DNA from 2 places in the Peribacillus sp. NPDC056705 genome. Region 1 is predicted to be linked to the other one. Evidence: a T-box and tRNA genes for the amino acid it is inferred to sense, from the RefSeq annotation. Region 1 holds a T-box; the other holds one or more tRNA genes.
What was found. The T-box of region 1 lies ahead of ACFRAK_RS04485 (valine--tRNA ligase). A T-box ahead of a tRNA ligase gene usually reads a tRNA of that ligase, here a tRNA-Val.
Positions count from the first base shown of each region.

Region 2: it encodes a tRNA-Val, which carries the amino acid that the T-box ahead of ACFRAK_RS04485 (valine--tRNA ligase) is inferred to sense. The anticodon was not compared.

Region 1 is NZ_JBHTYI010000002.1:419,007-434,787, forward strand. It holds gene ACFRAK_RS04455 (uroporphyrinogen-III synthase) at 1-1, shown strand, start outside; gene hemB (porphobilinogen synthase) at 1-990, shown strand, start outside; gene hemL (glutamate-1-semialdehyde 2,1-aminomutase) at 1,032-2,321, shown strand; gene spoVID (stage VI sporulation protein D) at 2,660-4,063, shown strand; gene ysxE (spore coat protein YsxE) at 4,158-5,231, shown strand; gene ACFRAK_RS04480 (hypothetical protein) at 5,288-5,479, opposite strand; T-box leader at 5,707-5,935, shown strand; gene ACFRAK_RS04485 (valine--tRNA ligase) at 5,979-8,630, shown strand; gene ACFRAK_RS04490 (ATP-grasp domain-containing protein) at 8,704-9,546, opposite strand; gene ACFRAK_RS04495 (ATP-grasp domain-containing protein) at 9,515-10,456, opposite strand; gene ACFRAK_RS04500 (bifunctional folylpolyglutamate synthase/dihydrofolate synthase) at 10,555-11,844, shown strand; partial or broken gene ACFRAK_RS04505 (transposase) at 11,874-12,202, opposite strand; gene ACFRAK_RS04510 (prepilin peptidase) at 12,710-13,462, shown strand; gene ACFRAK_RS04515 (hypothetical protein) at 13,771-14,745, shown strand; gene ACFRAK_RS04520 (Maf family protein) at 14,937-15,506, shown strand; gene radC (RadC family protein) at 15,572-15,781, shown strand, end outside.
Region 2 is NZ_JBHTYI010000009.1:40,507-56,287, reverse strand. It holds gene ACFRAK_RS13690 (phosphatidylglycerophosphatase A family protein) at 176-733, shown strand; gene ACFRAK_RS13685 (hypothetical protein) at 751-972, opposite strand; gene ACFRAK_RS13680 (hypothetical protein) at 1,327-1,605, shown strand; tRNA gene ACFRAK_RS13675 (tRNA-Val) at 2,193-2,264, shown strand; gene ACFRAK_RS13670 (hypothetical protein) at 2,646-3,062, shown strand; gene ACFRAK_RS13665 (hypothetical protein) at 3,150-3,416, shown strand; gene ACFRAK_RS13660 (hypothetical protein) at 3,778-4,098, shown strand; gene truA (tRNA pseudouridine(38-40) synthase TruA) at 4,988-5,725, shown strand; gene ACFRAK_RS13650 (type 1 glutamine amidotransferase domain-containing protein) at 5,818-6,342, shown strand; gene ACFRAK_RS13645 (DUF421 domain-containing protein) at 6,470-7,162, opposite strand; gene ACFRAK_RS13640 (YhgE/Pip family protein) at 7,373-9,475, shown strand; gene ACFRAK_RS13635 (ABC transporter ATP-binding protein) at 9,726-10,568, shown strand; gene ACFRAK_RS13630 (ABC transporter permease) at 10,501-11,253, shown strand; gene ACFRAK_RS13625 (aliphatic sulfonate ABC transporter substrate-binding protein) at 11,295-12,311, shown strand; gene ACFRAK_RS13620 (DHH family phosphoesterase) at 12,447-13,385, opposite strand; gene ACFRAK_RS13615 (CaiB/BaiF CoA transferase family protein) at 13,841-15,028, shown strand; gene ACFRAK_RS13610 (acyl-CoA dehydrogenase family protein) at 15,043-15,781, shown strand, end outside.

The sequences.
Region 1 (15,781 bases):
AAAAACATTCCATTCAATCGCCACCGCCGCTTGCGTGCAAGTGCTGGCATGAGGGCATTAGTCCGTGAAACACAATTGCATAAAGAGGATTTGATCTATCCGATCTTCGTCATCGACGGGGAAAATGTGAAAAATGAAATCAACTCCATGCCGGGCATCTATCAGCTATCGATGGATAATCTGGGGGCCGAAATGGATGAGGTCGTGAGTCTGGGAATCAAATCAGTCATTTTATTCGGTGTCCCTTTTGATCATGATAAAGACGAACAAGGCACAGGGGCATTTCATCACAACGGACTTGTGCAAGAGGCAACCCGCTTTATTAAAAAACAATATCCAGAAGTTATTGTCATTGCGGATACCTGCCTTTGTGAGTATACAAGCCATGGCCATTGCGGGGTTGTTGAAGGGGAAAAAATCCTTAATGACGCCTCTCTTGACCTTCTTGCCAAAACGGCAATCAGCCAGGCAGAGGCCGGCGCCGATATCATTGCGCCTTCCAATATGATGGACGGTTTCGTTGCGGCCATCCGTACAGGTCTGGATGAAGCGGGTTATGAAGATATTCCGATCATGTCCTATGCGGTGAAATACGCTTCGGCTTTTTACGGCCCATTCCGTGATGCTGCGAATGGTGCGCCACAATTTGGCGACAGGAAAACTTACCAAATGGATCCCGCCAATCGCCTTGAAGCGTTCCGTGAGGCTGAATCCGATGTTGCTGAAGGTGCGGATTTCCTAATCGTGAAACCAGCCCTTTCCTATATGGACATCATCAGGGACGTTAAGAATAACTTTAATCTTCCGGTTGTTTCCTATAATGTCAGCGGTGAATATTCAATGGTCAAGGCTGCTGCCCAAAATGGCTGGATTGATGAAAAAGCGATAGTGATGGAAATGCTGACAGGTTTGAAACGCGCAGGTTCCGACTTGATCATTACGTATTTTTCAAAAGAGGTAGCACGCTGGATAAATGAAGATAATCAATGATATAAAAAATATAACCTGTAATGGAAAAAGGGGATGGAATCATGCGGTCATATGAAAAATCGAAAAAAGCGTTTGCCGAAGCAAAAAATTTGATGCCAGGCGGCGTGAACAGCCCGGTACGTGCCTTTAAATCTGTGGACATGGATCCCATTTTCATGGAGCGTGGAAAAGGCTCAAAAATGTATGATATCGATGGAAATGAATATATCGACTATGTTCTATCATGGGGACCGCTTATCCTTGGACACACGAATGACCGTGTCGTGGAATCATTGAAAAAGGTAGCGGAATCAGGTACAAGCTTTGGAACTTCTACGCTGATCGAGAATGAACTGGCCAAGTTGGTCATTGAACGGGTGCCTTCGATTGAAATGATTCGGATGGTATCTTCAGGAACCGAAGCGACGATGAGTGCACTAAGGCTGGCACGAGGCATTACAGGCCGTGATAAAATCCTGAAATTCGAAGGTTCCTATCATGGCCATGGCGATTCATTGCTAATCAAAGCGGGTTCCGGCGTTGCAACGTTAGGTTTACCGGATAGCCCTGGAGTACCGGAAGGCATTGCTAAAAATACGATTACCGTAGCATATAATGATCTTGCTGCAACCAAATATGCGTTTGAACAATTTGGCGAAGACATCGCTTGCATCATCGTGGAACCTGTTGCAGGGAACATGGGCGTGGTTCCGCCACAACCTGGTTTCCTCGAAGGCTTACGTGAAGTGACGACCCAATACGGGGCTTTATTGATCTTTGACGAAGTTATGACAGGGTTCCGTGTAGGCTATAATTGTGCACAAGGCTATTTTGGCATCATACCTGACCTGACTTGCCTTGGGAAAGTAATTGGCGGCGGCTTGCCTGTCGGAGCATTCGGAGGCAAGCGCGAATTCATGGAACAGATTGCCCCGAGTGGGACAATCTATCAAGCAGGGACATTATCTGGTAACCCTCTTGCGATGACGGCTGGCCTTGAAACGCTGAGCCAATTGACTCCAGAATCCTATGATGAGTTCACCCGAAAAGGGGATATGCTCGAAAAAGGAATTGGAGAAGCAGCGGAAAAGTACGGAGTTCCCCATACATTCAACCGTGCCGGTTCCATGATTGGACTTTTCTTTACTAATGAAGAAGTCATAAACTATGATACAGCTAAAACATCCGACTTAGAGTTCTTTGCTTCTTACTATAGGGAAATGGCGAATCAAGGCATCTACTTGCCGCCGTCACAGTTTGAAGGTTTATTCCTTTCCACTGCACATAGTGATGAAGATATTGAAAAGACCATTGCAGCGGCAGAACAGGCTTTTGCAAAATTAAAAAAATGATGCAAGGCATCATGAACTACCGCTATATTAGATAATAATTTGAACTGGCTACCCTTTCTACCAAAGGCTTTTGGAGAAAGGCTGCCAGTTTTTTTTTTGCATACAATCAGTAAATGGAAGAAACGAATCAAAAGTAGGAGGCCGAATTAATAAGACGGTAGTCCGGATCATGCCGGATTTTTCAGCCCGATTGATACATAATTGGATCTCCTTCTTTTTAAAAGGCTTAGGAAAGATAAGGAGTATTGCAAATGAAATGAAGGAATAATCAGCTTCCTTCCTTCATAGATTGATATTGGTATAGGTACCGTTTCCTGAAGCTGAAAGGAGGAGTTGTCTTGTCGCAAGAAAATGAATCGTATTTACGATTTTCTTTAGAGGAATCCGTTTGGTTCCAGAAGGGACAGGAAGTGGCTGAGCTATATTCCATTTCCCTTGATCCGAATGTGGCGATTCAAGAAAGTGATCAATATGTTTATATACGAGGCTCGTTAGATTTAAGCGGTGAATACAAAGGCTCGCAAAATGGTGAAGAAGAGGAGTTTTCGCAGACCTTTTTGCCAAAAGCAGTTCAAAAGGTCGAGAGGCATCTTGATGGACTTAATGAGTTCACACACCGTTTTCCGGTTGATATAACGATTCCGAATAATCGGATTGCCTCATTGGATGAGGTCGATGTCTCGATTCAAAGCTTTGATTATGCCATGCCAGAGCATAATTGTTTGAAATTGCAGGCGGACCTTTTGATAACCGGAATCTATAATGATTCATATGTGGAAGAACGTTTCGATACTGAGCAGGAAGTTGGGGAAACAGAGGAACAGGAAGAAACGGATGGGGAAAACGAGTCATATATTCCTTATGCAGCTGCTGTGCCGCCAATCCCGGATTTTCAGCCTGTTTTCCGTGATGAGGAGGAAGAAGAGTTATACGCGCCTTTTTCTGCAGAATCAAAACGAGTTTCCGAAGCAAACGAAGAAGAAGAAGAGGAACCGATTTTTTTAAGCGATCAGCATAATGCCCCAGTTTTTGAAATGCCCGTTTCACCATATCCGGAAGAGGAGGAGTGGGAAGCGGAAGTGCATAGAGAGGAAGAAGCTGTAGAAGAAGAAGTAATTGGCAATCCGCATGACTCCGAGGAAATGGTACCTTCAATGGAAGAGGCGAAACTGGAGGAAGTACCAAGCAGGCAGGATTCCATGGAGAAGATGGAGATTCCTAAGGTGACATTGAGAGAAGATGTAGTGGAAGAGCCAAGTCATGCAACCATGCATCAAAATAGCCCTGTTTCAAATTTAGAATCCGAGGATGTTATCTGGCAGGGAGAAGATGACGTTGCAGCGGGCCCTATCCTTAATGAGAATGTGAAGGTGGAACAGGAAGAGGAATCCAATTCGTCCATAAGCGATCTATTCAAAAAGAGGGAAAGACCAGCGCCTCCGGCTAAGGAGGGTAAGTATTTCAAAGGCAGGAAACAAGCCGCGGAACGTGATGATAAAGAAACGGCCAATCATGATGAAAAGCAGCTATCCATCATGGATTTATTCGGACGGAAACAAGAAGAAGAACTAGTAAGGATGAAGGTTTGCATTGTTCAGCAAGGGGAAACGCTTGAAGACTTGGCTCAACGATATGATGTTACGGTTCAATCGATACTTTTCAGCAATGAATTGGAGTCGAATCAGAACGTCCATGAAGGGCAAGTCATCTATATACCGAAGGCGGTTGCATATAAGAATTGACCAGGACAGAGAGCAGAGCATATGGTCTGCTCCTGTTTTTTAGGTGCTAGAGGAATCGGATCGTTCAGTTTTTTAGAGAAAGTGAGTGAGTCTCGTGAGGGAAAACGAGAATCAGCAGCCTGCCAATCGGGATTGGGACGCGGAGACCGTATTGAAGGAATATGCCATGTATGTACAATATATTGAGGACTTCGGACGTGTAAAAAAAGTATACAGTGATCGCGGTACATTTGCCTTGAAATCCATGGTACCGCAGAACGGCATTGATTTTATGAAAAATGTTCAAAAATTGTACCATCGCGGCTATAACCGGATCGTTCCCATTTATCAAACGATGGATCAGCGTTACGCCGTTCTTCATAATGGACGTTTGTATTACCTGATGCCCTGGCTCAATAATGAAAGGGACGGGGAGCGCGATGAAAATCATAAGCAAATGTTCAGGGAGCTCGCTCGGATGCATACACTTTCCGTTAAGGAAATACAAGTGGATATCGAGGAACGGGAAGCCCATTATGAGCGGACGCTTGATGCCTGGAATAACGAGAAGGAATTCATCGATGAGTATATTGTCAGCTGTGAAAAGAAGTGGTATATGTCTCCATTCGAACTGACGGTTTGTTCTTTCTACACGGATATTTCACAGGCGCTGAGGTACTCGATCAAGAAATTTGAAACCTGGTATGAAAAAACGAAGGATAGTGAAAAGGTTCGAACCGTGGTCACGCACGGAAAGGTTTCCATGAAGCATTTCGTTTATGATGAGCGGGGTTATGGCTACTTCATCAATTTTGAGAATTCGAATACAGCTCCGCCGCATTTCGATTTACTGCCATTTCTCGTTAAATCAGCCAGAACCTATCCTGTCCAATGCGATGACTGCGTTGACTGGCTATATAACTATTTTCGTTATTTTCCGTTGAAAGAAGAAGAATTGCTGCTCATGCAAAGCTATCTGGCATTCCCTGGGTCAGCTTTGGAATTAGTGAAGGGTTACTCCGATGGCACGGGCCATCGTTCAGAGCTTGATAATGTTACACAACTGCAGCGGCAATTTTGGCTTTTGAAAAATATTGAATATATGGTGATGAAAATTGAAGAAATCGAACAGCAGAAAAAGGCAGCCGCCGAGGCTACCAAAGAAGAAGAACAATCACCCCCAAGCTAAATATACATGATTGGATCATCTCCAGTCATGTATATTTTTTTGCTGTAAGGGAATACTTAAATCCATTCGAAATACAAAGACATGGCCAGGAAAATAAAGGCGATTAGCAGGAGCATATCGAAGAAAGTCGGGAAAATCAGCGTACGTAATCCTTGGAACACAATAAAGGGGAAGATGAACTGCTGGCAGACACCGCGGAATTTCTTCACCCAAGGCGGTAAAGTATAGGGAGTATATCTTCGCTTCATAATATTACCTTCCTTTTTAGGACTTCTTATATTCTATGGGTGGGCAGTGAAAAAGGTGAAACAGCCGTCACATTCACTGTTTCTGGCGGATAAAATAAAGAAAATGAACTTGAATTGTATCAAAAGGGATGATTCCTGAGAAAGTAAGCGAAAAGATGATTGACTCGAGCCCCATGTTTTTTGTACTATATACTATATGCATTCAATGATTTTACTTATGAATATAAATCAATGCAAAGACCGGAAATAGTAAGATGAAATGCACTTTTCAGAGAGGAAACCAAATTGGTGCGAGGTTTCCAGGCAGCAGCATCCGAAGTCGTCCGCGAGCAGTCTTCGTGAACCCCTTAGTAGCGAAGGCCGGTGAAGAGCCGTTATCCGATTTGAGAGCCGAAAGAGATTTTTTTCTTTTTCGGAAAAAAGGTGGCACCGCGAACAACTTCCTTCGTCCTTTTGTGATGATGGAAGTTTTTTTTATGCCCAAAAAGGAGGAAATGTTATGGAAGAGAACCAAATTTCTATGCCGACTAAATATGATCCGCAAACGATAGAGAAAGGCCGCTACAAATGGTGGCTTGATGGAAAATTTTTCGAAACGACGGGTGACGATAAAAAAGAACCATATACGATTGTCATCCCGCCGCCTAACGTGACAGGTAAGCTTCATCTTGGCCACGCTTGGGATACGACGCTTCAAGATATATTGACACGCATGAAGAGGATGCAAGGCTATGACGTTTTATGGTTACCGGGCATGGACCATGCCGGTATCGCCACTCAAGCGAAAGTGGAACAGAAACTTCGTGCTGAAGGCGTGAGCCGTTATGACCTTGGGCGAGAAAAATTCGTCGAAGAGACTTGGAAATGGAAAGAGGAATATGCGAGCCATATCCGTGAACAATGGTCAAAGCTCGGTCTTGGACTTGATTATACACGTGAACGCTTCACTCTTGATGAAGGGCTTTCAAAAGCTGTGCGCGAAGTGTTCGTTTCGCTTTATAACAAGGGCTTGATTTATCGCGGCGAATACATCATCAACTGGGATCCATCAACGAAAACGGCGTTATCCGATATCGAGGTTATTTACAAGGATGTGCAGGGCGCATTTTACCATATGAAATATCCTTTGGTTGACGGATCAGGAGAAATTGAAATTGCCACCACCCGTCCAGAAACGATGCTTGGCGATACTGCTGTGGCTGTACACCCTGAAGATGACCGTTATAAACACTTGATCGGCAAAATGGTCCGCTTGCCAATTACAGGCCGGGAAATCCCAATTGTCGGTGATGATTATGTCGATATGGAATTCGGTTCAGGCGCGGTCAAAATTACTCCGGCTCATGATCCGAATGACTTCGAAATCGGGAACCGTCACGATTTGGAACGCATCCTTGTCATGCATGAAGATGGCTCGATGAATGAAAAGGCTGGTAAATATGAAGGCATGGACCGTTTTGAATGCCGGAAACAAATCGTAAAGGACCTTCAGGAAGAAGGAGTACTTTTCAAAATCGAAGATCACCTTCACTCAGTCGGCCACTCAGAAAGAAGCGGTGCTGTTGTTGAACCATATCTTTCGACTCAATGGTTCGTTAAAATGCAGCCGTTGGCTGATGCATCCGTTGAGCTTCAAAAAGGAACCGATGAGGAAAAAGTTCATTTCGTACCGGACCGTTTCGAAAAAACGTACCTGCATTGGATGGAAAATATCCGCGACTGGTGCATTTCCCGTCAGCTTTGGTGGGGCCACCGCATTCCAGCCTGGTACCATAAAGAAACAGGTGAAGTGTATGTAGGTCACGAAGAACCTGCGGACGCTGAAAACTGGGAACAAGATACAGATGTCCTTGATACATGGTTCAGCTCGGCATTATGGCCGTTCTCGACTATGGGCTGGCCTGACAAGGACAATGTCGATTTCCAACGCTACTATCCAACCGGGGCACTTGTGACAGGCTATGATATCATTTTCTTCTGGGTATCACGGATGATTTTCCAAGCTCTTGAGTTCACTGGTGAACGTCCATTTGAAGATGTGCTGATCCACGGTCTGGTTCGTGACGAACAGGGGCGCAAGATGAGTAAATCGCTTGGCAATGGTGTCGATCCGATGGATGTAATCGATCAATACGGTGCCGATTCGCTGCGTTACTTCTTATCCACTGGCAGCTCGCCAGGACAGGACCTTCGTTATAGCACGGAAAAAGTGGAAGCGGTTTGGAACTTCTCCAATAAGATTTGGAACGCATCCCGTTTTGCTTTGATGAACATGAACGGCATGACTTATGACGAAATTGATTTAAGCGGTGAGAAGTCTGTAGCTGATAAATGGATCTTGACGCGTTTGAATGAAACGATTTCAAACGTAACCAGACTTGCGGACCGTTATGAGTTTGGTGAAGTGGGCCGTGTGCTTTACAACTTCATTTGGGATGATTTCTGTGACTGGTATATTGAAATGGCGAAGCTTCCGCTATATGGCGATGACGAAGCAGCTAAGAAGACGACGCGCTCGATCTTGGCTTATGTACTGGATAACACGATGAGATTGTTACACCCATTCATGCCATTCATTACCGAAGAAATCTGGCAGAACCTACCGCATCAAGGTGAGTCCATCACTGTTGCCGCTTGGCCGGAAGTGAATGAAGGGTTGACGGATACAGCTGCAGCCGAGGAAATGAAGCTGCTGGTTGAAATCATCCGCTCCGTCCGTAATATCCGTGCTGAGGTGAACACACCGCTAAGCAAAAAAATCAATTTAATCTTAAAAGCGAAAGATGAATCCATCTTAGGGACTTTACAGAAAAACAGCAGCTATATCGAGCGTTTCTGTAATCCTGAACAATTGACGATCGGAATCGAAGTCGAAGAACCTGCTCAAGCCATGACAGCTGTCGTAACTGGCGTAGAGCTAATCCTTCCGCTTACAGGACTGATCAACATTGACGAAGAAGTGAAACGTCTTGAAAAAGAACTCGACAAACTTAATAAAGAAGTTGAGCGCGTACAGAAAAAATTGGGCAACGAGGGCTTCGTTAAAAAGGCGCCGGCAAGCGTCATCGAAGAAGAACGTGCCAAGGAAAAAGACTATAGCGAAAAACGCGACTCTGTAATCCACAGGATCAGCGAACTGAAACAATTGTAAAACAAAAGGATGAACCAGCTTGAAGCCGGTTCATCCTTTTTGTGTTTAAATGCTATTCAAGAAAAATATTCCATTAGGATGATATTCTTTCTTTTATGAATGAAAGGTACTCCCGTACGATATTCATATCACTTAGTGCACTTAATGTCCGGCTGCCGACGACATCCTCGATTTCGTTGAGCATGAGGCTGCCATCTTCCGCCAATATGAAATCGATACCGACCAGGCCAAAATCAAACGAACTCATTACTCTTTCAACAAGGGCTAATTCAGAAGCGGTCAGCTCATATAGAGAAGCCGATCCGCCCAGCGTATAATTTGCCTTGAAACTGGAAGCGGACTCTCTAAGTACAGCAGCCTTCACTTTTTTCCCAACCACAAAGACGCGGATATCCCTGCCGAATAAGCCAGGTTTTTGGACTATCCAATTTCCATCATTCAGTTCGGCAAGATCATCGGCATGCTCGATTAGATATACTTGTTTCCCGCCGCGACCACGTATTTCCTTAGCAATGAAAGGGAACTCCATGTCATCTGCACTCGGCCTCCCGTTACAATATACGGTATCGGCCATTGGAATCCCGAGCGAGGACAAATATTGATGCGTCTTTGCTTTGTCGTTCGCGATTTCCGATACGAAGGAGGAGTTAAAGCAAGCAATCCCCAGTTGCTCAAGTTGCTTTGTAAAAAAAGGGTCGATGGTCCGGACGATAGCAAAGTCCGGCAATGAAATGGGCTGTGTCCCATGTTCCACGTACAACTTGTTGAAACGATGACCGATCCTAAGATCTTCCCGAAAGTGAAAGTGTAAATCAAGGTCAAGCTTACTTGCTTCATCAAGCATCCAATCTATGTATCCCTTATTCTTCAAGGCATCTTTACGGTTATAAATCAACCAGCCTGCTTGTTTTTTCATCAGATGCACTTCCTTTTCCTAATTCTTTCAAGATATAATCGAACAGACTATCAGCGATGTTGATGCCTGTACATTCATAAATATTCAGTAAATGCGAATTCGAATTCACTTCGCACAAAAGCGGACCTTCTTCACCGAACAACAAATCGACGCCAGCGAAGTCGGCACCCAAAATTTGCGCACATCGGATGGCAAGTTGTGCTTCTTCACTGGTGGGTATATAAGGTGCAGCCTGTCCCCCGGCAGTCATATTAGCTCGGAAGTCTTGCTCGGAATGGCGTTGCATCGCTGCTATGACTTGATTTCCCACGACATTCACACGAATGTCCCGACCTTTGCTGTGCTTGATGAATTCCTGGAGTATAAATGGCTTGTGGCCAAGATTATGGATCGTCTTTAGTAACTCATCCTCTGTTGGGATTAAATATACTTGTTCCCCAAAAGAACCGTACGCTTCCTTAACGACAAGGGGATACCCAAGTTCATTGCCGATTTGCATGAAAGCATCCATATGGACCCTTTCTATCCCTTCGTAGGTAAAAGGGGGGAATATGGTTTTCGGCATCGGGATGCCATGGCCGGTCAATGCTTGATGTGTTTTTGCTTTGCTGTCGCAAATATCGATCGCTGTACTGCTGTTATATACGGGGATGCCGAGCAATTCCAAATGGCGTGCCAAATGAATGTCTTTATCCATGAACAGGACAAAATCAGGCAGCTTATCAAAGGCACCTTTAAGCAGTGGCACTCCTTTTTCGATAATGGGAAAGAGATCTGAATTGCGGATAAGGGTTGCCATGATATCTTTCCTTTCAGCCGCCTCTTTAATGAACAAAGCCAAACTGGAAAACTTATCATGCTGTAAATAGCCATTAACGACAATCCAACAGTGGAAATCTGAAGGTTTCATTGTAAAGCACTACCTTTCATCTAGGTTAATCGTTCATATATTGATAAAATAATCTTAACGCATAAGAGCGGTATAAAGAAAGAGGAGGCTCAACGATAATGGTAACAACCATGAAAGAAATCAATCATTTTTTTGAACGGCGCCAAATTCAATTGGGCATGAATTTTGGCCTATCACGAATGGAAACATTGTTAACTGAATTAGGTGACCCGCACAAGGCGCTAAAGTATATTCACATTGCAGGATCCAACGGGAAAGGATCAACACTGCAATATATTAAAGAAATCCTGCTTGCCCAAGGCATTCGGGTCGCTTCCTTCACTTCGCCTTATTTAATACGGATGAATGAGCAGCTGAAGATTAACGAGGATGAAATCAGTGATAAGGATTTTATCGCTGTCTTCCAGGAGCTTTGGCCGATCATTCAAGGGATGGACAGTAAGGGGAATGGTCCCACTCAGTTCGAAATTTTGACCGCCATGGCATTCTCTTATTTTAGCAAAAAGGAAGTGGATTTGGTTTTGATGGAAACCGGTTTGGGAGGCAGGCTCGATACAACGAATGTCATCCAGCCGTTTCTTTCGATCATTACCTCGATTTCTTTGGAACATACGAACATCCTGGGAAACACACTTGGGGAAATTGCTTTTGAGAAGGCGGGCATCATTAAAAGCGGGGCGCCGATCATTAGCGGAGTCACAGCCGGGGAACCAGCAAAAGTAATTGAAGAAAAAGCGTCGTCATTAGGCGTACCTTATTACCAATTAGGCAAAGACTTTCATGTAGGCAAAATAAAGCAAAGTGAAAGAGGGCAAAGTTTCTCCTTTTCGCTTGCAGACAGGTCCATCGAAAATGTGGAAATGCGGATGTTAGGGCGCCATCAAATGGAGAATGCGGCATTGGCCATTGCTGCTGTCACATTAGGAATGGAAAATATCGATGAAAAAAGCATACTTAAAGGAATAGGGGAAGCGAAATGGAATGGCCGCTTTGAAAAAATATCGGATGAGCCATTGGTGATCATTGATGGTGCACATAATCCTGCCGGCATCGACGTACTGAAGGAAACGCTAAAAGTGCATTACCCCGACTATAAGTACCGATTCGTATTCAGTTCATTTAAAGATAAAAATTATTCCGATATGCTTCATGGACTGGAAACGGAAGCGATGGAAATCATCATTACCGAATTCGACCATGAACGGGCGGCGGATGCGAAAACGCTTTATGAAAAGTGCAGTCATCCAAATAAAAGTATAAACTGGGATTGGCAGGCGGCAATAACGGAAGGCAGAAGGAAAACAGGGAAAAAAGAGATTCTTGTCATCACAGGGTCCCTTCATTTCCTTTCACTTGTGAGGGAGTTCCTGATCAGAGAAGGTGCCTAAAGGGATGTACCTTTACCGGCGGACTAATTATCTTTCCCGAATGTTGAGAAATGAGGCACTTTATCATGGAAACCAAAGCCTAGGAACCAACGGTAAGCCATATTTGTTTAATTTCTTCAACTGTTATACGCATTGAACGAATACCGAAGTTATATTGAATGAAAGTCAGTTTGACTACTATAACTAGATCAGTACTTGGGCGTCCTATCTCTGAATACAAATCTTTCACCAAGTCATAAATGAAAGTGAAGTCAATGACAGCCTCAATTTTACGAACCAAATGGTTCGCATGCACCAGTTGATCTAAAGTAATCATTTCAAGTTGATCACGCTGAATAGAATCATATTTAGAAAGCATCCTCATCACCTGGCATCTATAAGTTAAAACAAAGTTGATTGGAGCGGGTGTTCGAGACTCCTGCTTAGAAAAGCGAGTCCAGGGGAGACCCCGCAGGCGCAAAAGCGCCGAGGAGGCTCCCGGACCGCCCGCGGAAAGCGAGTGCCTGGAGTGGAAATTAACGTTCAAATTGCACAAACCCCCAAAAAAACTGTAGACAAACTCTATTTTCATCGAGTTTGTCTACAGTCTGAGAAAAGGATCTTTTCGAAGGTCCTTTTCTCTTGTTAACAAGTCTCTTGAAAAGAAAAAACTCTAATAGAATGATTGATAACAAATCACCAAGTATATTTGTTAAAATATGTTTATATATTGATTCTATGTGACTGATGAATAGTAGGATCTACTTAATAAAATAACAGGAGGAATGATAATCATGAAGAACCGAAGTGATTATTACATAACGGAAGGGACTTTTATATCAGGGTTTCACAGAAAGGCAATCGAATCCTCATGCACTATGTATAAATGATGGTTATCCATATCTATCTCTTCGTTTTGGGCTTGATTTTAGGCTCATTCTTCAACGTTGTCGGTTTAAGTGTTCCAGCTGGTCATTCATTTGCTAATCGTCGCTCCGCCTGCCCTTCTTGCGGGCGTACATTGACATTCTTCGAGTTGATACCGGTTATTTCTTATATGTTGCAAGAAGGGAAATGCCGTGGCTGTAAAACAAGGATTTCACCCCTTTATCCGGCAGTGGAAATGCTGACCGGTGTTTTGTTTACCTCTGCACCCATCTTCCTTGGCTGGTCGAGCGAACTCTTGATTGGCTGGACATTGATTTCATTATTTATGATCATCTTCGTGACGGATGTCGCCTATATGCTCATTCCTGATAAAATACTGCTTTTCTTTACGGTGACTTTTATCGCTCTAAGAGTCCCCTTTCCGCTGTCGCCCTGGTGGGATTCAATTGTCGGGGCAGCGGTTGGCTTTAGCTTGCTGTTATTGATCGCTGTCGTGAGCAAGGGTGGCATGGGCGGCGGTGATATCAAGCTATTTGCAGTGATTGGCTTTGTACTGGGAATGAAGATGGTGCTATTATCGCTTCTCTTTGCGTGCTTTTATGGGGCATTCCTTGGCATCATCGGATTGCTGACCGGAATCCTAAAAAAGAAAACACTTATTCCTTTCGGACCGTATATCGTTTTTGGGACATTTACTGCTTATTTTTGGGGCGATGCCCTTTTACATTGGTATGTAACTTTTTTAAGGTGAGCTTAAAGGGCCATCCTAATGCAGGAGGAATTTGTCAAAAATCACCTGAACAATAGCGAAGTAGGGAACTATCCCCAAATGGCTGCAAGTGTAGATGACATGAAAGAGGAATATATGTAATTGGTGAGTGGCGATATTGAATGGTACATGAACCGGAAGTACCAGTACCTTGGAAACCTTGGTTGGCTACCCATATATGAATAGGGAAATTTGACGAAACCTATTAATGACAAGACGACAAAAGTCTTGTTATTTTTTTTTACCTCTATGTTAGGATGAAAAAAATGATTTGGAGGGGAGGAAAAAAATTGGGCAAGCCGGAACAAAGCAAGGGTGTAACGATTAAAATAAATGGGGAAGAAAAAGTATTTCCAGATAAAAAGATTGAAAGTCAAGAGGCGGCGAGTAAGGAGCACGAACAGGAACACACAGATGAGAGTTTCGAATGGATACTCCCTGAGGATTCAAACGAAAACAAAATCGTATTGGTTCCCTCACCGCCGAAGAAAAAAATGCCGAAGTTCATCGGTTTTGGCACCAGTTCGCTGAAAAGCCAGGATAAAAGGCCGATCAAGACATTCATGATCGCTGTCATTTGTGCCGTTTTTTTTGGGTCGATTCTCGGCTTGATCGCCGTTAAAACAATTACAAAGGAAAAAGCAGAAGTATCTTCGGTCGAGACCTCGATTCCAACGGAAGCCACAGTTGAGGATAAAAAAGCGGCAGTGACTGAACCAGGAAACCAGCTGAAGACATTCCTTGTACAGGGAGGAGTATTCAGCAGCGAGGATGCAGCAAGGCAAATACAAAAGAAAATCATTGAAAAGCAGGTTCCTGCTGAAATTTTCAAATTGGAAGACAGCTATTATCTATTCTTGGGATCGGCAGAGAGTCTAGCTGCAAGTAAGGAGCTGGCCTTGTTCTTAAAGTCCTATGATGTGGACGTATATTGGAAGGAAATCAATTTAGAAGCAACCGGGACAAGCCCGGAAGATGAGAAAACCCTCGATAAGATGAAGGCAGTATATGCTTCATTGGCAGAAACATCGGCAACTAAACTTCGTGGAAAGGAAGGGGCGGTAAACGAAGGAACCTTGAAAAAAAATATGGATGAACTGAAGGCGGTGAAATTATCGCCGGAGTTTTCGAAAATGAACGATGACCTGACTGCTGCCGCCAAGTCGATTGACGAATATGGGACTTCCAAAAATGAAGAAAAGCTATTCCAAGCTCAAGAAAGCCTGCTTGATTTTTTATTGAATTTCCAAAATATATCGAGTTAAGGAATGAAAAAAGGGGGGCTGCCTAATGGGACAAGCTCCCCAATATGAAACCATCTGTGACATCTTTTTTATTTTCCGGGAAATACTTACAGGCTTTTGTCGATTCCTAGTAAACAATAATTGTGGATTGCAACATAATTTGATAGGATAGATATTGTATCTCCCTATGTAAAGAAAGGTGACTTTTTATTATGCAGCCATTGATTTTAGCTTCTTCATCACCACGTCGTAAAGAACTTCTACAATTTCTTCAAATCCCCTTTGAAAGCATGAATTCCAATGTCGATGAAAGTATTGATGAAAACATGTGTCCTGATGCAGCGGTGAAAGAACTGGCATCCCGTAAAGCGGAAGCCATCGCAGCAAAGTTTCAGGAAAGCTGGGTGATCGGCTCGGATACCGTTGTTGTCCTTGATGGTGAGATATTGGGTAAGCCGACAAGCCGGGCGGATGGAAAAAGAATGCTGGAAATGTTATCAGGACGGACACATGAAGTATACACAGGTGTCGCCATCCTATTCGGCAAGCATCGCAGAGTATTCGCAGAAAAAACGGAAGTGACATTTTGGGAGCTGCCAGAAGCTGAAATCGAACGTTATCTGGATAGCGGGGAACCCTTTGACAAAGCTGGCGGCTATGGGATTCAAGGATACGGATCTCTTCTTGTCGAACAAATCAAAGGAGACTATTTCTCAGTCGTCGGGCTTCCGGTCTCAAGACTGGCCCGGGAACTTAAAGCGATGCAGGAAGAGTTAGGATAAGATAATTTGATTTCGTCTGGCATCTTCCCTTTTATTAAGAAAGGGTTGATCTTTTGAGCGAAAAAATGTTAATACGGGATTACCCGAAAGAAGAGCGGCCGCGCGAAAGGTTTCTACAGGACGGGCCGCAAAGTCTCTCCAATCAGGAATTGCTTGCTTTGCTGCTCAGGACTGGGTCAAGGGAGGAATCAGTCCTGCAACTATCCGGCAGGCTCATCAATTCCTTCAAGGGCCTGCGCTTGTTAAAAGAAGCCTCAGTGGAAGAACTGACCTTG
Region 2 (15,781 bases), on a different contig from region 1:
ATGATAAATAATAATGAAAAACAACTTACTTGATTATTTTAGCATAGCCTTGCGACTTTTTCCCGTGACAAGAATTTAGAATATAAAATTTTCGTTATATTTTCTAAAAATTTAAATTATAAGGTGCTATAATACAAGGATATAGAAAAATAATACAAAAAAGGTGGCGAATAAAATGGCAGATGTACATGTACACAGCAGGGAAGTAACAAAGGCAGCTAAACGAACATTATTGGAGCGTGGTGTCAGCGTAGAGTCAATTGCAAAAATCGTTTATGAATTGCAGATCCCGTATAAAGCTGATCTTAAGCTGGAGGAATGCATCCACAGCGTTGAGCGTGTCCTGTTGAAAAGGGAAATTCAACATGCCATTTTAGTCGGTGTCGAGCTGGATAAACTGGCAGAGCAAAAAAAGCTATCAGAACCCCTGCAATCGATTGTTGAGTCTGATGAAGGGCTATTCGGTGTGGATGAAACGATAGCCTTTGGTGCAGTACTCGGATACGGAAGCATTGCTGTAACGACCTTTGGCCATTTGGATAAAAATAAAATAGGCGTCATACACGAACTCGATAAGAAGCAAGAAGGAATCGTGCATACCTTCCTGGATGATATCGTTGCAAGCATTGCCGCGAGTGCCGCCTCAAGGTTAGCTCATCGTCTGAGGGATGAAGAAGAATCGTTAACTGAACAGGAAAAGGACATCCAGGAAGAGGAAGAGTTAATAGGTTGAACCATGATTAACAATCTTCATCCAGACCTGTCAAACCTGGTCTTAATGATGCGGGCAGAAAGGATATTGGCTACTTTAAATGTCCGTTTTGTCTGCCTTAGAAAACAGAATGCGTGAATATGGCCTGGATAAACCTCAAGCACTTGAATTTTCCGCTGCGTAATCTTACCTTGTTCGGAGAGATAAATTATCTCCAATGGAGCATTTTCTTCCATATGTTTACGAAGTATATATTTCATTCCCTGTCACTCCTTTGCTGACTTGCTTGCTATCATTATATGCGAACATACGTTTTGTATGCAAGTGAAAAGGGAACGTTAGTTCTTTTTTTGTGTTGAGATAAAATATTTCCTTCCCAATTAGTCATTACATACGACAAGTTAGCTCAGTGGGAGATCACTTCATTGACGGGGAAGGCTGGTCGTTTTTCACTCCACATAAAATTAACGATTTCAAGTTAATAAAGCTTACGAGATGAGAAGTTACTGAGAATGGAATTTATGAGATAACCAACCGCAAAAGTCTCATTTTGTCCGTCAAAAAGAAAAAGTGATAATTCCTCAAAAAACAAAAAAGATAGTTGCAAATGCGTATTGCAAAAAAAGTCATTCTTCAAAAGACAAAAAATACCTTCTTCAAAAGAAGGATATGCCGCCTCCATTTCAATTAACGTAAACGGAGATGATATGGATATTGTTAATGACTTCTTTGGAAAAAAATCAAGACCTATTGGACTATCGGTTACTACAATCCTTCAGTTACAAGCAGGAGATCGGGTACAAGTAATATTTAGCGCAGGCGCAAACGGAGAAATTTTAGCAGAGGCACCTTTAACCAACTTTCAAGCTGCTAGATTCCCCTCTCCTATGTAAAGATCTTTTCCTGTCTTTTCTTTGCTTAAATCTTAGATTGAGCACATAGACATCATATTTGTTAATTAAAGTTGAGAAAATCTTATATGTAGGAGCCTAGAATTCTCCTCATAAATGGGTAGTTGGATTCTATTCTGAGAAATTTTTGGGTCAGATCCTGCTGGCTTCTTTTCTTCTTTGACTTTGTTCAAAAAAAGGTTATCGGGAAAAATAGTAAATTCTATTGAACAAGTTCATAAAAACAATGACCATACTCAGTGTCAGCTCCCAGTGTTATGGCTAAAATAAAGACAACAACAGTATCGGACTACAAAGAAAAGATACCTTCTCAATTGGGCTTCTTTACAAAATCTGGAGATAATGGATATAGGGAACTCATTAAGATGTAATGGTTTAAATATTGAACGAATTCTTACAAGCTTTCAACTTTCAAGGATTAACTTCCCAGGCCACTTTACGATAAAAACTTTTTTAGCAAAACTACTTGTTTTATTTTGAATACCACTATATAATAAATCTTGTCCAGTAAAGAAGTCAGCAACTAATTACGGTTTAAAAGCAGCTCTAAAGAGCTTGATTTACATATTGACTTGTTAGCTCAGTGGGAGAGCACTTCCTTGACAGGGAAGGGGTCGTGGGTTCGAATCCCTCACAGGTCATCAACTAACAAAGGCTTAAATCCTTGATATAACAAGGATTTGGGCCTTTTTGTTTATAAAGAATTAGTTCATTTTGTATTATTTACTCAATTGGTGGCGGATTGAGCAGCATTTAAACGTATTACAGGACAAGGCAAAGCCTTTCGGTGGTTAAAAAGAAGACCATCTTTTAGGATTTTCTTTAAAAGGTACATAATCATGTTCTTCGGAAAAATCCACTTTACTATAATGTGTTGGGTTACCTTTACGGCCAAATACCATGCACGGAAATTTTTAACTGTGTGATTTTAATATCTCTACAGTTTATTATATTGATAAAGGAAGAAGAATTTAATCTACTACTAGAATGAAGTAAGTCTTTAAAAGGGAAGTGATAGTTAAATGCTTTATATAAGCGATATCGAAAAGATAATTAATAACACATTAAACGAGCACAATTTGGATATTATTCATGAATTTGACAATAACCTAAGCGCTCCTATGAGTTATAACGTATCGACCAATACTATAAAATTCAATTACCTTCAAGTTAATGGTTATAAAGGGAAAATTAGAATTAAAGAGACAGAGGAAGACTTTGTTAAAATTATTCTTTATCGTATGATTGGTTATTATTTAGATTTTAAGAAAAACAAACATGATTTAAGGATTTTAATGTATGGTCACGAAGAAGAAAAAGAAAAGCTAAAATCTGAAATAGAAACTAATGCTTGGGATTATGGAAGAACATTTGTACCTGAACAACTATTGGAGTCATATGATAAAGTTCGTGAATTAGATAAAATGCTAATAAAATAATGTACTCTAAGAAAATGGAGACCCGATTTTAAACTAAAACAAGAAAAAGAAGCCTCCTTGGAGAATCTCTCTGGAGCTGACTTTTGATTGATTAAACTGATATCCAATAATACAAGACCCAGAGAAAGAGGAGTTGTCTTAGCAAGCTTGATGAATAAACAAGTAGAAAATCACGTTCAAAGTTGTGCTCAATTTTTAAGAGAAAACATGGAAAAGCATATCGATTACTTGACTAAAGACATACACTGGACTGAACATACTTCTGAAGAAAGGTTTTATGAACAACAAATACTAGATAAAGAGGAAAGAGAATTATTGTTTGAAGTGGGCTACAGAAAACGATTGCGTAGATAAGTATTATGACCTGTTCATTCAAATTTGTTTATAGCAGTAATTTTTATACAGCAGACCATAATTACGATGTTTTTACCAACCAAACTTGAAGAATTTAAACGATAACAATTTCTTGCAAGCATCCAAATCTATACGCATAACATTGACGGTTTCTGTTAATACGATCATATACATTGTAGCGTTAGGAAGAGGGAAATCAACCACACCGCTTTACTTGGTAAATAGCAACAAAGTATGCGAAAACAGCCTATTCAAAAATATGGGCAGGTTAGTTGAAGATCATTTTCAATAAAATGACATATATAAGCCATTTCCATACAAAGATGTTGTAATATAAAAGGACAAGTAGGAGGTTGAGAAGATGAAAACTTTTGAGTTAAAATCAGGAACAAAAGTAATAATAGATGAAAGTAGAATAGTAATAGAAAGAACAGGTGGAAAAAGTGCAATGAAGGGTTTGCTTGCAGGGCGAGCAATGGGGCAAATGACCATAAAAACGTCAGCAGTGACTGGGTTAATTCACTTTGCTGACTATTTAATGATTTGTGCTTTTGGACTCCCTACTCCTAATGATTTTAAATTATCCAGCGTGGCAGAGATAAAACAATACCCTAACTGTATTGTGGCAAAAGAAAGTGAATTAGAAGAGTTATATCAATTTCTCAATGGATTTATCAAGTAATGATTCGATAAAAGGCTTACCTTTAAGGTAAGTCTTTTTGTTATGAGGTTTCCATATAGGAAAATAAAATACAACTGCTTTGGTTTTTGAAAAGGTAATTTACGTTATAGTTCAAATACAACTGGTTGTCATTTGAGCAATTAATAAATCGAAGCTCCTGTTCCCTAACTGGTCAGTGGAAGAAAATGAAACGATTAGTCACCATGATAATTTGTAGCAGGCCACCTGCTCACCATCTTGCTCACATATGTGCTAACATAATTATTGTTTTGAGCCTTTTTCTTTAACTGATTTGATATCAAGAAACCTTGGAATATCAATTTTTTTACATTTATTTAAAACAAATTGCCGGTCTATTATATGAAACAAATTGATAGGGTTGGGGTCGTGGGTTCGAATCTCTCACAGGTCATCAACTGCCAAAGGCTCAAATCCTTGATATAACAGGGGGCTGGGGCTTTTTTAATTTTTCATTTCCATTTATATTCCTGTGTGTTTATGCATTGCACAAAGTTGTACAGAAAACTGCGCGTGATGTTGAATCGTTCGTTGCATGACGTTACCCACTTTGATAAACTATGCAGAAGTGCATTTCACTTTGATTGTTGGGATTTACTATCGAGTGGCATAGATAAGATGTATGATCTTTACATAAATCAGGGCCTGTAAGCGGTGGGTGCTCCTTTACTGCATTCACTGCAGACTTGTGGAAGTAAGGGGATAAAGGGACAAAACTCATTGCATGATGATACAAAACCTTAACAATTTAAATGTGTTTCTAAGACAAGACCATCTGTTCCCTCATACAGCAGGAGTTGTATGGGGGCTTGTATTTTATCAAGAATTTTCTGTTTAGTTGACTATACAGTAATAAAATAAGGAGGAAGCAATGAACAATTATAAATTGACCATTCAATACGATGGCGGGCGCTATAAAGGCTGGCAACGACTTGGTAATAGTGATGATACGATTCAAGGGAAAATAGAAAATGTATTAACGGAAATGGCGGGGGAGAAAATCGAGATCATCGGATGCAGCAGAACGGATGCCGGTGTACATGCCCTTGCTCAAATCGCCAATTTTAAGATTGGGGAAAATCTGACTGAAGCTGAAATCATGAATTATTTGAATAGGTATTTACCAAGAGACATCAGCATTGTCGAGGTCAGGCTAGTTCCTGATCGTTTTCATGCCCGTTATAATGCTAAGGATAAAACCTATTTGTATAAGATCTGGAACGAGCCATATACAAATCCTTTCATGCGCAAATACAGTATGCATGTAGAGAAAAAGCTGGATATCACAAGAATGAAAAAAGCATGTCAACATTTTATAGGTGTACATGATTTCACGGCTTATTCAAATGCAAAGTCTAAGAAAAAATCCATGGTGCGTGAAATATATTCCATAGATATAGAAGAAGATGCCGGATTCATCCAAATTACAGTTCGAGGCGATGGATTTCTTTATAATATGGTTAGAAAGATTGTCGGGACGTTGATAGAAGTTGGGTTGGGTGAAATAGATGCTGGAAATATACCAAGCATTTTAGAGTCAAAAGAAAGAATCCAAACGGGCCCTATGGCGGAGGCAGCTGGGTTATACTTGGTGAAGGTTGATTTTTAGACAAATATTGATGCATCGGTTAACGCATGTAAAGTGTACAGGCAGTAGATAAAGGGAAGTAATGGAATAGAACGAAAAAAGGAGAGATTTTCATGAGATTGGCAGGAAAGAAAGTAATCAGTCTTGTGCACCATGAATTTGAGGATTTAGAGCTCTGGTATCCGATTTTACGATTAAAAGAAGAAGGAGCGATTGTTCACCTCGCTGGAGAAAAGGCAAATGAAACATATATAGGAAAATATGGTGTGCCAGCTATATCTGATTATGAGTATGGCAGTATTAAAGCTGAAGAATATGATGCCATACTTGTACCGGGGGGATGGGCACCTGACAAAATTCGCCGGTTTCCTGAAGTGATATCACTTATCCAAAGCATGGAAGAAAATAAAAAAACCATCGGGCAAATTTGTCATGCTGGTTGGGTATTGATCTCCGCTAAAATTTTACAAGGGAAGAATGTAACGAGTACACCGGGCATTAAAGATGATATGGAAAATGCAGGGGCGACTTGGATAGATAAGCCCGTCGTCGTAGATGGTAACCTTGTATCAAGCAGGCGTCCACCTGATCTACCGGATTATTTAAGGGAATTGATAAACGTGATTGAAAAGAGTTAATCACCATAGTCGTGAAAAAGTGGTTTTTTCTTCTGGAAAAACCACTTTTATTATTCCTGCCATCCAATTACGCGAATGCGATATATTTAACGACAATTGATCATGATTCCCGCTGAAAGGCAATGGATTATTCCCTTGATTGATCCTTAATCAAATCAATATACAAATTCCCTTTTGTTCCTACGACAGCATAAGAAATGTCAAAAACAGAAAGGTTTCTTTTTTTGAGCTCAGCCATTAACCATTCATCATCGTAGGTTTGTTTGGATAAATTTTCGTATAAGATCTTCCCATCATAGATCATCTCTATCGGTACAGTTCCAGCTGAGGCCACTAAAGCTATATCCTGCTTGGTGGTATTTTGGTATTGTGTTTTTTTTAATACAGAGAGGGAGCCATTTATCTCTAAAATGGCACACTCCACTTCTTCTAAATTGAAGATATCCTTTCCCCGCAAAGCCTGTTTAAGAGAATCCAGTGAATACCCCATCCGCTGCATTGGCTCTTCGAGGATTTTTCCTTTTTGAATTAAGGCAACAGGTTCTCCAGCGATCCATTTTCCGAAGCGCGGATTTCGAACCGCTACAAGATTCAGTATAAAAACGATGGAACCCATAATAATAATTGCAATGATAGGATACAGGAATTTAACTTTAATATTGAATGCTAGATTTCCTGCAAGTGTCCCCATCGTAATTGAAGCGATATAAAGGTGATAAGTCCTTTGGGAAATCGTCTGTTTACCGAGCAGATGGACAAATACCCATAATAAAATAAAAGCTATAAAGGGTCGAAAGATGATTTCAACAAATCCTTGCATGACTATTTCTCCCTTTTAAAAATCACGACAGTTCGTAATAGTATGTTCTTACAGCAAGCCCATTATTCTGTAATTTAAAAAGGAAAAAGACAGGAAACTGTCTTGCTTCTTTTTATTTGGTTCTATAAATCGATGGATATGTTTACTTAGTATCGATTAAGAAATTTCTTCGAATAATAGTATCAAAATACATCTGTACGGGGGTATGTTTTGAGAAATATTCGGGAAATTTTCATTGACGATTTAAAAAGCATTTATAAAAATTTCTTTGTTTGTATCGTAGTAGTTTTTCTCATGTTCATCCCTTCCATTTATGCGTGGTTTAATATTGTCGCATCTTGGGACCCGTATGCAAATACGGAAGGAATTCTTGTCGGCGTTGCCAATAATGATAAAGGTGCGGAGTTAAATGGCGAAGCCGTGAACATAGGCAAGGAAGTCGTAGAGGGGTTAAAGGAGAATAAGGATTTAGGCTGGAGATTCACTTCGGAAAAAGAAGCGAAAGCTAAGGTGGAAAAGGGGGATTATTATGCATCCATCATCATTCCGGAGAACTTTTCCGAACATATTGCGACAATCATGACCGATGTCCCTAAAAAGGCGAAGATTGATTACTATGTGAATGAAAAAATCAATTCCATTGCTCCTAAAATTTCGGCAGCGGGTGCGAACAGCATTGTGGACAATGTGAGCAAAACCTTTATCAAATCGGCCAGTGGGAGTATCCTTGCGATATTTAATGAACTGGGAGTCACCCTGCAAAATGAGTTGCCGACAATTCAAAAAATGAAGAATATGGTGTATTTATTAGAGGGGCAACTGCCTGAGCTTGAACAAAATATCAAAACCGTTCAAACACATGTTAAAAAGGCTGAAGATATCATTAAGAAGGTCAATGATGGATTGGATTCAATAGAAGGAATAACGTCCCAGAAGGACAAATTGGTATCGGACGTTTCTAGTTATGTAGAGTCAACAAGGCAGGCATTCGAAGGAATCGCTCCCCTCTTGAAAAATGATATCGCGAACATCAGGAGCGATAATGAATCCGTTTTAGTACTGGCAAACCGGCTAACGGGTCAGGATTTGCCTGACAATGAGTCGAATCAGCTAGTGGAACAAGGGGTAACGAGGATAAATAAAGAGTTGTACCTTTTGGACAGTATGTATAATTTATTGGTGAGAGTCAATCAATTTAATGAGAAAAACTTGCTTCAGCCAGAAATACAGCTAGTTGATGAATTAAGGGATAATACTTCGAACCAACTTCAAGCGCTGAATGACCGAGACTATGGCAATCTTATCGAACTTGGCGGGAACAATGATCAAGTTTTGACAAGCTTCCAGGAAAGTTATTCAAAGGAAACAAGACCAAAATTCAATGAAATCTGGAACGAAACGGAATCAATATTGAATAATGTCCAGGTTACGATGGCGGAGGGAACCAAGGTTCTTCCTGAGGTGAGGACGCTGTTGAATGAGACCAATCGAACATTGGAAACACGTACAGGGGATATCGATAAGTTAACGAATAAGTTTCCGGAAATCGAAACGAAAATAAAGGCTCTAGCTTCTAAAATGAGGGAAATCGATAAGTCTTATGATATGGAAGAAGTGATCGATTTCCTAAGAAATGATATTGAAAAAGAAAGTGAATTTTTTTCAGAACCGGTGCTGCTCAATAAACACAGTCTTTTTCCGATTCCGAACTATGGATCCGCCATGTCCCCTTTCTTTACGGCCCTTTCCCTTTGGGTCGGCGGTACAATATTGATTTCCATGCTTAGCGTGGGTGTTTCTCAAAAAGTTTACAGCCCGTATCAAATTTATATCGGGAGGTATCTTATTTTTTTCATCATTGGGGTAATGCAGGCTCTTAGTGTTTCCATTGGGAATATCATCTTTATCGGTGTTTATGTAGCGGATAAGTTTGAGTACATCCTATTTTCCGTTCTGATAAGTACAGTATTTACACTCATTGTCTACACCTTCGTTTCCGTTCTTGGAAATGTTGGAAAAGGGATAAGCGTGGTCTTGATGGTCCTTCAAATATCAAGTTCTGGCGGCACTTTCCCCATTCAAGTCACACCGCCCTTTTTTCAACATATTAACCCTTACTTGCCATTCACCTATGCTGTGGGTTTACTTCGTGAATCCGTTGGGGGAATAACATGGAGCGTAGCTGGCAAGGACATTTTTATCCTGATTATCTTTTTAATAATCACGCTCATATTAGGTATCATTTTGAAAAAGCCACTGCATGCAAGGACACAAAAAATGAAGGATAAGTTGTATGGAAGCAGGATTTTTTAAGGTTATAAAAGTGGATATAAAAATTAGCCTGAACCCTTACATGGGCTCAGGTTTTTTATTTCTGAATGGAATTTGCCCATATGTATTTTTGTGTGAGTTTGGAATATTTATCAATACAATGACAATCTAATAGAAAGATACCGATAAATTAGAATTTTTGCATTTTTATAGTTGACAAAAACCATTGGATTAATCATTATTAAGAAATAATGTTTAGTAAATCGATGCGATATAAAAGTGGGGTGACCATATGTATTTAACAATAGATGGCATTGAAAAAAGTTTTAAGAATGAAAAGAAAGAAAGCATAAAGGTGCTCGATAAGATAAACCTAGAGGTCGAGAAGGGAAGCTTCGTTTCAATCGTCGGCCCTTCAGGGTGTGGTAAATCCACACTCCTTTATCTGGTTGCCGGCCTTGATAAGGCAGATGCAGGGGAAATACGTGTAGCTGGGAAAAAAGTGATGAAGCCAGGTCCGGAACGGGTCGTAGTATTTCAAGAGGCGGGGTTATTCCCTTGGTTGACGGTACTTGAAAATGTTACATACGGATTGAAGTTAAAGAAGATTCCCAATGAAGAGGCTAAAGCAAAGGCATTGGACATTTTAAAAATGGTTCACCTCAGCCGATATGTTGACTCCTATCCACATCAACTATCGGGGGGCATGAAACAGAGGGTAGCCATCGCAAGAGCGTTGGTGATGGAACCGGATATCCTGTTGATGGATGAGCCATTCTCTGCGCTGGATGAGCAAACGAGGATGGTCTTGCATAAAGAACTGCTCGAAATCTGGAGAAAAACTAAAGTGACAATCTTTTTCGTTACCCATAATATTCGTGAGGCTGTTCAGCTTTCCGAAAAAATCATCGTCTTTGCAACCCGTCCCGGGAAAATTAAAGAGACGATTTCCGTCCCTTCGATGAAAGATGGAGTTATGCCGGATAGTGTAACTTTGCATACAGAACAAAGGGTTCTATCGATTTTACAGGAGGAAATTGAAAAAGTGCTGAAGGAGGAAATGGGGAATGATTACAGCTTTAAGACGAATCATATTCATCGCGATGATAGCGGGGATATGGGAAGTCACATCTAGACTTTCCAGTCTTCCGGAATTCATGTTCCCAAGCCTGACCCAGGTTTTGGAAACTCTGTTTAATGGACTGATGAGCGGACAAATAACTGAAGCCATCGGAAAAAGCCTTGGCCGTATCCTGATCGGCTTTACGATTGCCATTATAGTAGGTCTAATATTAGGATATTTCATTTGGCGCTTTAAATTGGTTGAAGACACTCTAGGATTCGTCGTGACGGCCTTACAGTCCATCCCGAGTATCGTGTGGTTCCCTTTAGCGATCATTTGGTTTGGATTGAATGATTTTTCGATTCTCTTTATCGTCACCATCGGCGCAACTTGGACGATGACGGTTAATGCAACAAGTGGCTTCCGGAATGTACCCCAGTTGTATCAGCGGGTTGCCAAAACATATGGATCGACCGGGTTTCATTTTCTTCGCACCGTGATTTTACCAGCATCCGTCCCGCAAATAATATCCGGTCTCCGAATTGCATGGGCCTTTTCCTGGCGTGCACTGATGGCAGGTGAATTACTTGGCGGGGGAGGCGGTCTTGGGCAATTGCTGGAAATGGGCAGATCACTGGGACAAATGGATTTGGTCATCTCCGTGATGATCATCATCGCAATCATCGGAACAATCGTGGATAATGTTGTCTTCTCCCGCCTTGAACGTAATGTTCAACTGAAATGGGGAGTGAAGTAACGGTCGTTTAATAAAATAATAGTTCAAAAGGAGAGAAAAGTATGATGAAAAAATCATTTTTTGCCCTTATTCTGTCTGTGTTGTTAATCGGAATAGTAAGCGGATGCACTCAGTCCAGAAGCAATGATGAAGAAGGAGAAGGTTCTGGGGGGAAATCCGTGAAAATTGGGTATTTTCCTAACTTAACCCACAGTGCAACGATCATTGCACTCGAAAAGGGCTTTTTCAAAGAAGAGTTCGGTAAAGATGTTAAGATTGAAACCAAAACAGTGGCCAATGGAGGATTATTCATGGAAGCAATGGCTACAAACGCCATTGATGTCGGAACGGTCGGGCCTGGTCCATTGCTTAACTTTTACGTGAAAAACCCTGAATACCACTTGATCTCCGGGGCTGTTAATGGAGGAGCCGTACTAGTGGCCAGCGAGGGCAGCAAAGTTACGGATTTAAAAGATTTGGGCGGTAAAAAGGTAGCGATTCCCGTCATTGGAAGCACACAGGATGTCATGCTAAGGAAGGCCCTTCAAGATGTTGACTTAAAGCCGACTACGAATGGGGGGACGGTTGAGCTGTATGCGGCCGCACCTGCTGACACAACCGCGCTTTTTGTCCAAAAATCTGTCGATGCAGCAGCAACTCAGGAACCATGGGGTTATGTATTGGAAAACCAGGCAAAAGGAAAGTTATTGCTTGACTGGGATCAATTTGCATGGGGGAAAGATTCACCTAACACGGTAGTGGCTGCAAGCCAGAAGTTCATGGATAAAAAGGGGTTCGCTGCTTCTTATTTGAAGGCGCATGAAAAAGCGGTGAAGTTTATACAAGACAACCCTGAAGAAAGCCAAGAGCTGGTTATTAAGCATTTGAAGGAACTGACTGGAAAAGAATTAAGTAAAGATGAAGTGGCTTCAGCATTTTCACGCCTTGAAGTGACGACTGAAGTTAATGAGCAAGTCATTCAGGAAATGGCAGACATAAGCAAAGAAGCTGGTTATATCCCTAGCAATGATATAAAAGGCATGATCGATTTATCAATTCTTGAAGAAGTGTCCAAATAAATTGAAACAAGCAAGCGCCTCAGTCATCCTGGCTTTGGCGCTTTTTTTGTAATCAGGTAAAGGCAGAATTATTCCATTGCATTGCGCCTGGGAATATAATCATGCATGTAACCACGGCAGGTCATGAAATCCCTGTTATGGGCATACTTGATCCAACGCTTGGATAACGTGATCAACCTCATCCCAGGAATGGATGGTAGCGCCTGAAGCCAGTGAATGTCCCCCACCATTGAATTGACGTGCGACTGAAGCGATGGGAATGCTCCGTGAACGTATCCTGACACGGATTTCAGAAGGATATTCGATGAAGAAAGCCCAGATTTTATTGCTCCTGACACTCGATAGCGTGTTAACTAAATTCGAAGCTTCAATTCGATCCACGCCATACATATTTAACAGATCCTCCGTAATAATGAAGTAAGCTACCCCTTTATCGGTTACATTGAAGCTCATGAGGATGTCTGTTTGAAGTCTTGAAGCGTTTTTCGTCTTTATATTAAGGCTGTTATGGATTCTTTCGGGATGAATATGATAAGTTCTTAAGTGCGAAACCATTTTTAATGTCCTGGAAGTTGTATTCCCATTCATGAAATTACCTGTATCACTAATTATTCCTGCATAAAATGATTTAGCCGCTTCTTTATTCATGATAAAGCCTTCCGGAGATTCCAAGAATAAATCAACAAGCATTTCACTGGCAGAGCTATAAGAAGGGTCGACCCAGGAAAAATCACCAAACTGCTCATATTCGGGGTGGTGATCAATCTTGATTAGCATGTCCCCGTGATCATATCGTGAATCACTGATCCGTGAAATGTTGGCAGTATCACAAACAATCACTAAGGCACCTTTGTATTTGTTATCGGAAATGACATCCATATCACCAATGAATAGAAGCTTATCCACTTCCTCGCCTACCGCATAGACTTCTTTAGAAGGATAGGAATGCTTCAAAAGCTTCTTTAAACCGATTTGTGATCCCAATGCATCGGGGTCCGGATTAACATGGCGATGAATGATAATTGTGTGGTATTTCTTAATCGCTTCGATTATTTCCGCTTTTTTATTGTTCATATCGTCATCTCCTTTCAATCTTTCCTTGTCTGTCGAGTGATAATCGATAGTATGAAAAATTCATATATTGACAATTATGCATATTCAATCATCCCATGCCTCACGAATAAAGGCAATTTCCGATTACTATGGATTGAGGGCTGTATTTTTATATTAAACGGGAAGTATGCTAATGAGTATTTCAGTGGAAGTAATGAAAACACCAGAACAAAATTATTGCAAAATTCAAAAAAATAGACTATACTAAATTTACCAAACCGATGACAGCAAGTTACCTTGCTGCATGGCCGGCTTGTCATAAAACTGGAATCCATAAAAGTTGACTTGGTTCACTTGATCTTCCTTTGCAGGAAGACAGTTCGTGGATAGGGGTCAGTGAAACATTCAATGTAATGACATTGTTGGTTTTACTGGCTCTTTTTTGTGTTTCCCGACAGTTTGAAAGGGGTGATGATATGAATGGAGCTTTGGAAGGAGTCAGGATTATCGATGTATCCCGTGTTTTGGCGGGGCCGTTTTGTTCAATGATCCTCGGTGATTTGGGTGCCGATGTTATTAAAATCGAGCATCATGAGGCAGGGGATGAAACGAGAGGATGGGGTCCGCCATTCGCCCAAGGGGAAAGCGCTTACTATTTATGTGCCAATCGAAATAAGCAAAGCATGACCTTGAATTTAAAGTCGGAACAAGGGAAAGAAATCTTCCGGAAGTTGGTGTCTTCAGGGGATATTGTGATTCAAAATTTCAAGACGGGCACGTTGGAAAAAATGGGGCTGGGTTATGAGGGTTTAAAGGAAATGAACCCCAAACTGATCATGGCCTCGATTACGGGATTTGGTTTAACCGGACCTTATAAAGATTTGCCTGGCTATGATTATATCATTCAAGCGATGAGTGGTTTGATGAGTATCACAGGAGAAAAAGATGGAAGCCCCGTGAAGGTCGGGGTGGCCATAGCTGACATATTGACTGGCTTGTATACATGCATTGGCATTTTAACCGCTTTGCATCATAGGGATGAAGCGGGGGAAGGACAGGAAATTGATATTTCGTTAATGGATTGCCAGGTTTCTTCATTGGTGAATGTCGCCAGCAACTATTTATTCAGTGGCCAGACCCCTGAACGAATGGGAAATCAACATCCCAATATCGTTCCATACCAAACGTTCCGGACAAGTGATGGGGAGCTTGTTGTGGCTGTAGGAAATGATGATCAGTTCAGGAGATTTTCAGCCGTTATCGGCAGACCTGATTTAGCCGAGCAGGAACAGTTTAAGCATAATGAAAAACGTTTGCTGAACAAGGAAGGATTAATACCGATAATAGAGGATTTGTTGAAAGGAAAGACAAAGAAAGAATGGAAAAAGCTATTTGATGATGCAGGTATACCCAATGGACCGATTAATGATATCGCAGAGATGTTCGAGGACCCGCAAATCATCGCAAGAGGCATGTTGGTGAACATGGAACATCCCACAATCGAAGATCTTAGAGTGACGGGATCGCCACTGAACCTTTCAAAAACACCGGTTACGATGAGAAAGCATCCGCCACTGTATGGTGAGCATACCGGTTCCATTCTGGCTGAAATTGGATATAGTCCAGACCAAATAAACAAATTCAAGGAAAATAAAATTATTTAGGAGGAATTTTAATGATGAATTTCGAATTAACAGAAGAGCAGCAAAGTGTGAAGAAAGTGGTAAGGAAATTTGTTGATAAGGAAATTATCCCATACATTCAAGAGTGGGATAGGAAAGGTCAATTCCAGCCGCATATTTTAAAAAGGTTAGCGGAATTGCAGTTGATGGGCGTTTGTATACCTGAAGAGTATGGTGGAGTCGGAATGGATTATAATACGCTTGCCATCGTTTGTGAAGAGTTGGAGCGAGGCGATACGGCTTACCGAACTGCAGTTTCTGTACATACAGGGTTAAATAGCATGACCTTGCTGCAATGGGGGACGGAAGAACAAAAACAGAAATATTTAGTACCGCAGGCAAAAGGGATCAAGATTGGCGCTTTTGGGCTGACTGAACCGAATGCAGGGTCTGATGTTGCGGCTATGAAATCAACGGCAAAACGTGTTGGGGACCATTATATCTTGAACGGGTCAAAAACATGGATTTCGCTCTGTGATTATGCAGATCATTTCCTCATTTTCGCCAAGACGGATCATGATGCCGGTTCAAGGGGAATCACTGCTTTTATTGTGGAACGGACTTTCGAGGGAGTGGAGTCGAAAGCCATTAAAGGGAAATTAGGAATTCGTGCCGGGAATACAGGCGAAATCTTTTTAACCGATGTAAAAGTTCCGGTCGAGAATAGGCTCGGTGAAGAAGGTGAGGGCTTTAAAATTTCCATGTCGGCATTGGACAGCGGCCGGTTTACAGTGG